One region of the Arthrobacter sp. PAMC25284 genome, then DNA from elsewhere that is predicted to be linked to it. Evidence: predicted binding sites of a transcription regulator. Region 1 holds the regulator's gene; the other holds the start of a gene.
The links. The regulator HrcA, encoded in region 1, represses chaperone genes, less so after heat shock. The targets are predictions, from matches to a motif close to TTNGCACTCGNNNNNNNCGAGTGCNAA.
Positions count from the first base shown of each region.

Region 2: groL (chaperonin GroEL) is a predicted target of HrcA. The motif match lies at 2,057-2,083, and genes of this name have one in related genera.

Region 1 covers NZ_CP080382.1:411,545-415,958, reverse strand. The annotation lists gene KY499_RS01935 (16S rRNA (uracil(1498)-N(3))-methyltransferase) at 1-477, opposite strand, end outside; gene dnaJ (molecular chaperone DnaJ) at 480-1,610, opposite strand; gene hrcA (heat-inducible transcriptional repressor HrcA) at 1,733-2,746, opposite strand; gene KY499_RS01920 (DUF3097 domain-containing protein) at 2,979-3,827, shown strand; gene KY499_RS01915 (DUF4870 domain-containing protein) at 3,966-4,379, shown strand.
Region 2 covers NZ_CP080382.1:1,881,741-1,886,154, forward strand. The annotation lists gene groL (chaperonin GroEL) at 239-1,876, opposite strand; gene KY499_RS08670 (cold-shock protein) at 2,193-2,399, opposite strand; gene KY499_RS08675 (LytR C-terminal domain-containing protein) at 2,570-3,193, opposite strand; gene KY499_RS08680 (DUF3263 domain-containing protein) at 3,278-3,559, opposite strand; gene KY499_RS08685 (uracil-DNA glycosylase) at 3,749-4,414, shown strand, end outside.

The DNA.
Region 1 (4,414 bases):
GCCGTCGACCGCTGCCCGGACCTCGGGGATCCAGGCACGGCGGGCCTGCTTGGCCGCCGCGGTCACGACGGACTGCCACTTCGCGTGGGCCTTCGCGGCCCGTTCGGCTTTCCAGCGGACGATGGAGCGTTCGGCCTGCCAGGGGATGACGGCGTCGATGCCAAGCTCGGTCGCGGTTTCGGCACCGAGCTCGTCCCGGTCGCCCTTGGCAAGGGCCTGGACCAGGACGAGTCGAATACCGGGCCGGGGTTCAACGGCGAGTTCCGAACATTCGACGGTGAGCTCGCCGGGGGCGGCGGCGCGTACCGTGCCGGTGAGCCGTTTCCCGGCCCCGTCCGCGATGTCAACGGGCTCCCCCGCACCCAGGCGTTTCACAGTAACGGCGTGGCGCGCCTCTGAGCCGCCGAGGATGAAGGTCGAACCGGGAACCTGCTGGTCCAGGGTTCCCGGTTCGGTGAAGAAGACCGGATTGCTCACCGCTACAGGTTACCGAGCCGGTCCCGCAGTTTGGCGAAGACGCCACCGCTGGCTGCCAGTTTCCCCTCGGTGAACTGTTCACCGCGCAGCTTCGCCAGTTGCCGGAGCAGGTCTTCCTGGGCCGGGTCGAGCTTGCCCGGGGTCTCCACCTGCAAGTGGACCTTGAGGTCGCCGCGGCCGTAGCCGCGCAGGTGGGTGACGCCGAGTCCGCGCAGGGTGATGATCTCACCCGATTGGGTTCCGGCCTTGACGTCGATTTCCTGCTGGCCGTCGAAGGTGTCCAAGGTCAGTTCAGTGCCGAGGGCAGCCGCCGTCATCGGAATGTTCAGGCTTGCGTGCAGGTCGTCCCCGTCGCGGACGTAAGTGGCATCCGTGTTCACCCGGATCTCGACGTAGAGATCGCCGGACGGACCACCGGCCGGTCCTGCCTCGCCCTGACCGGACAACTGGATGCGGGTGCCGGTGGCTACACCGGCGGGGACCTTGACTGTCAGGGAACGGCGGCTGCGGATCCGGCCCTGGCCGCTGCACTCATTGCACGGGTCCTTGATGACGGTGCCGAAGCCCTCGCAGGAGCCGCAGGGCGCCGTCGTCATGACCTGGCCGAGGATGGACCGGACGGCCCGCTGGACCTGGCCGCTGCCGCCGCAGATGTCACAGCGTTCCGGGTGGCTGCCGGGACGGCAGCAGGAACCTTCGCAGGTGGGGCAGGTGACAGCGGTGTCCACCTCAAGCTTCTTGTTGACGCCGAAAACGGCGTCACGCAGATCGATCCGCACGCTGATCAGGGCGTCCTGGCCGCGACGGACCCGCGACGCCGGGCCGGCTTGTCCGCCGCCTGCGCCGAAGAAGGTCTCAAAGATGTCCTGGAACGCGAAGCCCTGTCCGGAGTAGCTGCCGCCGCCGAAGCCATTGTCGGTGCCGTTCTCATTTCCGGTGGTGTCGTAGACGCGGCGTTTCTGTGGATCGGACAGCACCTCGTAGGCATGGGTAACGGCCTTGAACCGGTCCGAGGCGTCCGCCCCCGGATTTACATCCGGGTGCAGGGTCCGTGCCAGTTTGCGGTACGCCTTCTTGATCTCTTCGCCCGTCGCTTCGCGGGAGACTCCAAGAACGTCATAGTGGCTGCTCAAAATTCGCTTCTCTTCCTTCTTGTACTGCCATAGTTGCCTTGCCGTCCGGGCGCAAAGCCCGGTGGGCAAGAAGTCAATGTGCGGACTGGAAGTCCGCGGGGTTGGTGGCCGTCAACAGTTCCTCAGGGTCCCAGAATCCTCGACAGGTACCGCGCTACCGCACGGACTGCGGCCATGGTGGTGGGATAGTCCATCCGGGTGGGACCCAGCACGCCGACCTTCGCGGTCGCATCGGGTCCGTAGCCGGTCGCCACGACGGATGCCTCTGCGAGGCCGTCGTAGGGATTCTCGCGGCCGATGCTCACGGTCACGCCGCGGGGGTCCTCCGCCATGTCGCTGAGCAGGCGCAGCATCACCACCTGCTCCTCGAGTGCCTCCAGGACGGGGCCGATGCTGAGTGGGAAGTCCACGTTGGAACGGGCCAGGTTGGCGGTGCCGGCCATGACCATGCGCTCTTCGCGACTGCTTAAAGCCAGTGCCTCCAGGCCGCGGGCCAGCGCCTGGGCTGCCCCTCGCCGGGCCGGTGGACAGCCGGCGACGACGGACTGCAGGCTCAGTGCCAACAAGCTCAGTGGTGTCCCGGCCAAGCTGGCCAGGAACCGGTTCCGCAGTTCGGAGAGCGCCTCATCCGGAAGTTCCTGCCCGACGTCGATGACCCGCTGTTCCACCTTGCCGGTATCGGCAATAAGCACCACCAACACCTTCCGGGGCGCCAGCAGCACGAATTCGACATGCCGGACCTTGGCCCGGCTCAGCAGCGGGTACTGCACGACGGCGACCTGGTTTGTCAGCTGGGCCAGAAGCCGCACGGTCCGTTCCAGGACGTCGTCGAGATCCTCGGAACCCTCAAGAAGCGCCTGAATGGCACGGCGCTCCGCCTGGGACAACGGTTTGACGGCGGAAATCTGGTCGACGAACAGCCGGTAGCCCTTGTCGGTCGGGATCCGGCCCGCACTCGTGTGCGGAGCGGCGATCAGGCCTTCGTCCTCCAGAGCCGCCATGTCATTGCGGATGGTGGCACTCGAGACGCCCAAGTGGTGGCGTTCCACCAGGGCTTTGGACCCGACGGGCTCACGGGAATGGACGTAGTCCTCCACGATGGCGCGCAGGACTTCGAGTTTGCGCGGTTCACTCATGCTCTGCCTCCCATCCAAATGCGACACGTGTTGCTGTTCGGGCACCCGGCGCCGGACCGCTTTCACCGGGGCCGGCGGCTACGGGTTAGCACTCGGCATGCCCAAGTGCTAACCAGTCTAATATGAGTCGCCGCGTTGTTAGCATTGGATTCGCTCCGGGCATTACCGCGGGGCATCTGATTCCGGATCACCGGCAGCCATCGATTCCGAGTGCAAAGCAGAGTGTATAGAGATGTCGTACCAGAACTGGGGACCCCAGGACCTGTCTGCCCCGGCCCCCAGCCGGCTCCCGGAGGTGCCGGCGCAGCGCGGCATGGTGCTGGAGGAAGTGCAGTCCGGCTGGGTCGGGGCCGTGACCCGGGTCGAGAAGTCCGGCGGCATGCACGTCGTTGCGCTGGAGGACCGTCGCGGAAAATCGCGGTCCTTCCGGCTTGGCTTCGGTTTCCTGCTGGAGGGTCAGCCGATCCGGCTGCTGCCGCCGGCTCCGCGCGCACCGGCCCCGGCCGCCGCCGCACGGACAGCGTCCGGGTCGGTCCGAGTGGAGGGCCAGAGAGCCCAAGTGGCGAAAGCCAGCCGGATCTGGGTGGAAGGCAAGCACGATGCCGAACTCGTCGAGAAGGTCTGGGGCGACGATCTCCGGGTGGAGGGAATCGTTGTGGAGCCGCTGCACGGCATCGATGACCTGGCCGGCGCTGTGGCAGCTTTCCGTCCGGGGCCGGGACGCCGGCTGGGGGTCCTGGTGGACCACCTTGTGCCGAATTCGAAAGAATCCCGGATTGCCGATGCGGTGATGGCCTCCCCGGGCGCTGCGGGCAACGTGCTGATCGTGGGCCATCCGTACGTGGACGTGTGGCAGGCCATCCGTCCGGCCGTCCTTGGCATCGAGCAATGGCCGGTCATTCCCCGCGGCGTCGACTGGAAGACCGGTATCCTGACGGCCTTCGGCTGGCCACACACCACCAAGGAAGACATCGGACTGGGTTGGCAGAAGCTTCTGGGGGCCGTACTCAGCTACTCCGATCTGGAAGCATCCCTGCTGGGGCGGGTCGAAGAAGTCATTGATTTCCTGACCGTGGAGTAACCATGCGACGGCGTGGCCCCCGGCGCCGAGCTTCATTTCCCTGCCCGAGCACGTATTCTTGGAAGGGTGCCCGCGCGTCGTGTACGGCCCGGGCACTTCCAGGCAACAACGCATCACCGCAATCCGAAGGACTTCACCGTGGCAGATAACGAACACATGGGCGACCCGGCCGGCCATGGCCAGCACCCGTACCATGGCGTTCCCGCCAATGCCTTGCCGCTGACAGCCAGCGAGGACCGGCAGTGGGCCACGTTGGCCCACTTCGGCGGCATCCTGGGCTGCGTCCCGGCCCTCTTGATCTATCTGATCTTCAAGGACCGCGGACCCTTCACGGCGCAGGAGTCCAAGGAAGCGTTGAACTTCACGCTTCCCCCGACCATCGCCGCAATCGTGGCCAATCTGCTTGTTTTTATCCCCGTCGTGGGAAACCTGTTCGCCGTCCTGGCCACCGTGATCTGGATTGCCGTGACGTGTTTCTCGGTCGCGGCAGGCATCCACGTCAACCGCGGCCAGCCGCACCGTTACGAGTTCAACCTCCGCTGGATCAAGTAGCCGCGATCGAGCCGGCAACATCAGTTGGGCGTACG
Region 2 (4,414 bases), 1.5 Mb from region 1:
CCTTGGGGCAGCCCGGGCCCCACCTTGGCCTGCCGACGCGTAGAATCCCTGGCGCTGCGCAAAATCCCCGGCGCTGCCGGAAGTCGGCAGCGCCAGTAATTTTCCGGGTCGCGGACGGTTGTGCGCACCGCCAGCGGCCGAAGTTGCCAGCACCGGCCCTTAACGCCGACGGCGGGCCCCACCCATGGGTGGAACCGCCGTCGTACTACAGCGTGTGCAGTGGCAGGAAAGCAGGGGGCTAGAAGCCGCCCATACCGCCCATGCCGCCCATGTCGTCGCCGCCACCCATAGCCGGAGCGTGCTTCTCCGGCTTGTCAGCCACAACGGCTTCGGTGGTGAGGAACAGGCCGGCGATGGAGGCCGCGTTCTGCAGGGCAGAGCGGGTGACCTTGACCGGATCGTTGATGCCGGCAGCCAGCAGGTCGACGTACTCGCCGGTTGCAGCGTTCAGGCCGTGGCCTGCGGGCAGGCCGCGGACCTTGTCAACCACAACGCCGGGCTCGAGGCCGGCGTTGAAGGCGATCTGCTTCAGCGGGGCGTCGATGGCAACGCGGACGATGTTCGCGCCCGTTGCCTCGTCGCCGGAGAGCTGAAGGTTTGCGAAGGCCTTGGCGCCGGCCTGGATCAGGGCAACGCCACCGCCGGCAACGATGCCCTCTTCAACAGCAGCCTTGGCGTTGCGGACGGCGTCCTCAATGCGGTGCTTGCGTTCCTTGAGTTCAACTTCGGTTGCGGCACCGGCCTTGATGACTGCAACGCCGCCGGCCAGCTTGGCCAGGCGCTCCTGCAGCTTCTCACGGTCGTAGTCCGAATCGGAGTTCTCGATTTCGGCGCGGATCTGGGACACGCGGCCGGCGATCTGGTCGGCGTCGCCGGCACCTTCGACGATGGTGGTCTCGTCCTTGGTGACGACAACCTTGCGGGCCTTGCCAAGCAGTTCGAGGCCTGCGGTCTCAAGCTTGAGTCCGACTTCCTCGGAGATGACCTGGCCACCGGTGAGGATGGCGATGTCGGCGAGCTGCGCCTTGCGGCGGTCGCCGAAGCCCGGAGCCTTGACGGCAACAGACTTGAAGGTGCCGCGGATCTTGTTGACGATCAGGGTGGCCAGGGCCTCGCCCTCGATGTCTTCGGCAATGATCAGCAGCGGCTTGGAAGACTGCATGACCTTTTCGAGGACAGCAACCAGTTCCTTGACGTTGGAGATCTTGGAGTTGACGATCAGGATGTACGGGTCCTCAAGGACCGTTTCCTGGCGCTCGGCGTCGGTGACGAAGTAAGCGGAGATGTAGCCCTTGTCGAAGCGCATGCCTTCGGTGAGCTCCAGCTCGAGGCCGAAGGTGTTCGACTCCTCAACGGTGATGACGCCTTCCTTGCCGACCTTGTCCAGGGCTTCGGCAATCAGGGCGCCAATCTCGTTGTCGCCGGCAGAGATCGAGGCGGTGGCGGCGATCTCTTCCTTGGTCTCGATTTCCTTGGCGGAGGCCAGGAGTTCGCGGGTCACGGCCTCAACGGCCTTCTCGATGCCGCGCTTGAGGGACAGCGGGTCAGCGCCGGCCGCGACGTTGCGCAGGCCTTCCTTGACGAGGGCCTGGGCAAGGACGGTGGCGGTGGTGGTTCCGTCGCCAGCGACGTCGTCGGTCTTCTTGGCAACTTCCTTGACCAGCTCGGCGCCGATCTTCTCGTAGGGATCGTCCAGCTCGATCTCCTTGGCGATGGAAACACCATCGTTGGTGATCGTGGGGGCGCCCCACTTCTTTTCGAGGACGACGTTGCGTCCACGCGGGCCGAGGGTGACCTTGACGGCGTCGGCGAGGATGTTCAGTCCCCGCTCAAGGCCGCGGCGTGCCTCTTCATCAAATGCAATGATCTTGGCCATAACGGCAGTAGTCCTTTCGGGACAGTCGTTAAGAATGAACCTTGCTGCGGTGCCCGCGACGGACGATCGTTCTCCAGCGGCCTCTGTACGCCACCGAATCCGGATCTCACCCCAGCCAGATATTTCTTTCGCTCCTGCTCCGGCTGCCGCGTCTGCTGACCGGCCGAACCGGGCGCAGAGTTAGCAGTCAATACGCAGGAGTGCTAGATCAATAATTAGCACTCCCCCGGGGAGAGTGCAAGCAGTGAACGGCTCGTGCCCGGCCCTGCGGCGGTGCAATTCGCTACGAGCGATCAGCCGCCGGTTCCGCGCGGGCCTACTGGAGCGGACGGACGTTTTCCGCCTGCGGACCCTTTTCGCCTTCGCCGATTTCCAGTTCCACGCGCTGTCCCTCGTTCAGCGCACGGTCCCCCGGCCCCTCGATCGCGGACCAGTGCACGAAGACGTCGTTATCGGCGCCCTCCACCGTAATAAAGCCGTAGCCCTTGCCGACGTTAAACCATTTGACGGTGCCTACTGCCATGGGGTCCACCACTTTCTAGCCGGCGCGGCGCACCTCGTTGTGTGCCGCTGCTGTGAAACGGAGTCTGCGGCAACTCTACCGACGGCAACGGGCGCCGGCTCAGCCGCCCCGTGGGCGGATAAGTGAGTTATTCAGCCGTGACCGGGCCCCGTCACCGTCACCGTGCAAAGTTACTGGAAACCGGGACCCAGGACGACAACGAGCGGTACGTTGAAGTCGGCTGACTCCAGGGTTTCGGGGATGCCGAGGAGGTCGCTCAAGGCCTCGGCATTATCCTTCTGGTCCGGTCCGTTGTAGAAGATGACGGAAGTCGACTGTGGCACGCCGGGCCAGTTCCCGAGCGTACCGAGTGTCCAGCCGCCACCGGCCACCGTGGCGCCGGCCCTGCTGGCTAGTCCGGCGGTGGTGGTCCCGTTGTAGATGGTCACCGGCTGGGTCTTGTCCACGGCCGGGGCATTCGACTCGGCGCCCGGGACCGATGCCGACGGCGTCGGATCGGACGGTGCGGCGGGCGGGACCGCGCCCGGCGTCTCGGTTGCACTTGCGGTTGGTGCCTGCGAGGCAGAAGCGCTGGCGCCGGACTGGGCTGCTGCCACAGCGGCGTCCCCGGCCGGGGCGAATCCGAGCTTCGGCAGGAACACGAAAGCCAGGATCCCAATCACCAGCGCGATGCCGCCGAGGCTCAGGATGGGCACGAGGCTGCGCCTGCGCGCTTCAGTGACGGCCCGGTGGACACCCTGGCGCGTGGAGGTCTCCGGTACCCGATCGAATTCATCCCGAGCATATTTGGTCATGATAGAAACGTTGTCCTTGCTGATTTCTTGCGGGGTGTCCGTGGTGGGCAGAATTTCGTCCGCACGGCCGTGCTTCTCGCGGATTTACGCGCCCGGACCCAAGCGGCGGGCGGTGCGGGCACGTTGACGTGACGTACGTAGTCTACGCAGTCTCTTCACCAGCATAGGATCCTGGGCCAGCGCAGCCTCGGTGTCAATGAGGGCGTTAAGCATTTGGTAGTAATGCGTGGCGGACACATCGAACTGCTCCCGGATGGCCTGTTCCTTGGCCCCGGCATACTTCCACCACTGCCGTTCCAAGGCCAGCATCTGCCGGTCGCGGGCGTTCAATTCAGACTCCCGCGCCGCCTCCGACGGGGCCTCGATTGCCGTGGCTGCGTCTTCCGACGAAAAGTGGTCTTCCGACGAAAAGTGGTCTTCCGACGAAAGGTGGTCTTCCAACGGAAGGTGCTTCTGCGCTGCTTCGGCCACGTCACGCTCCCTGGTTCGGCCCGATAAAAGTCCCCCTCCATGGTACGGGCGCAGCATCGGCTTGTCATTTGCGCGCCTGCGAGAATGGGTCCTGTGTTTGATCCCGATGCATTGTTTGAGCTGGAGCCTCCGCAGGGCGACGCTGTCGGCTTCGCCGAAATGTCCCGGCTGCCCTTGGCCGACCTTGTGGCGCCGGATTGGGTGGAGGCCTTGGCGCCGGTCGAGGGGCCGTTGCGCGCCGTTCTGGCGTTCCTGGCCGGCGAAGTCGCCGCCGGGCACGAGGTCCTGCCGTCGCCGTCGAACATGCTCCGGGTGTTCCGGCAGCCGCTGGCGGGCGTCCGGGTCCTGGTGGTGGGTCAGGACCCCTACCCGACGCCCGGACACGCGGTCGGGCTCTCGTTCGCCGTCAGCGGCACCACCCGTCCTGTTCCGCGCAGCCTCGCCAATATCTATAAGGAACTTGAGGCCGACCTTGGGCTGACGCCGCGCACCCACGGGAACCTCAGCCGGTGGTCGGAGCAGGGCGTGCTGCTGCTGAACAGGGTTTTGAGCGTCCGGGCCGGCGCAGCCGGTTCGCACCGCAACAAGGGCTGGGAGGCCATCACGGCCGCCGCCATCAGCGCAGTGGCGCACCGCCGCACCCCGGCAGGCGGCGACGTGCCCCTTGTCGCTATTTTGTGGGGCAAGGACGCGGAATCAGTCCAGCCTTTGCTCGGCTCGGCAGCAGTGATCAGCAGCGCGCACCCGAGT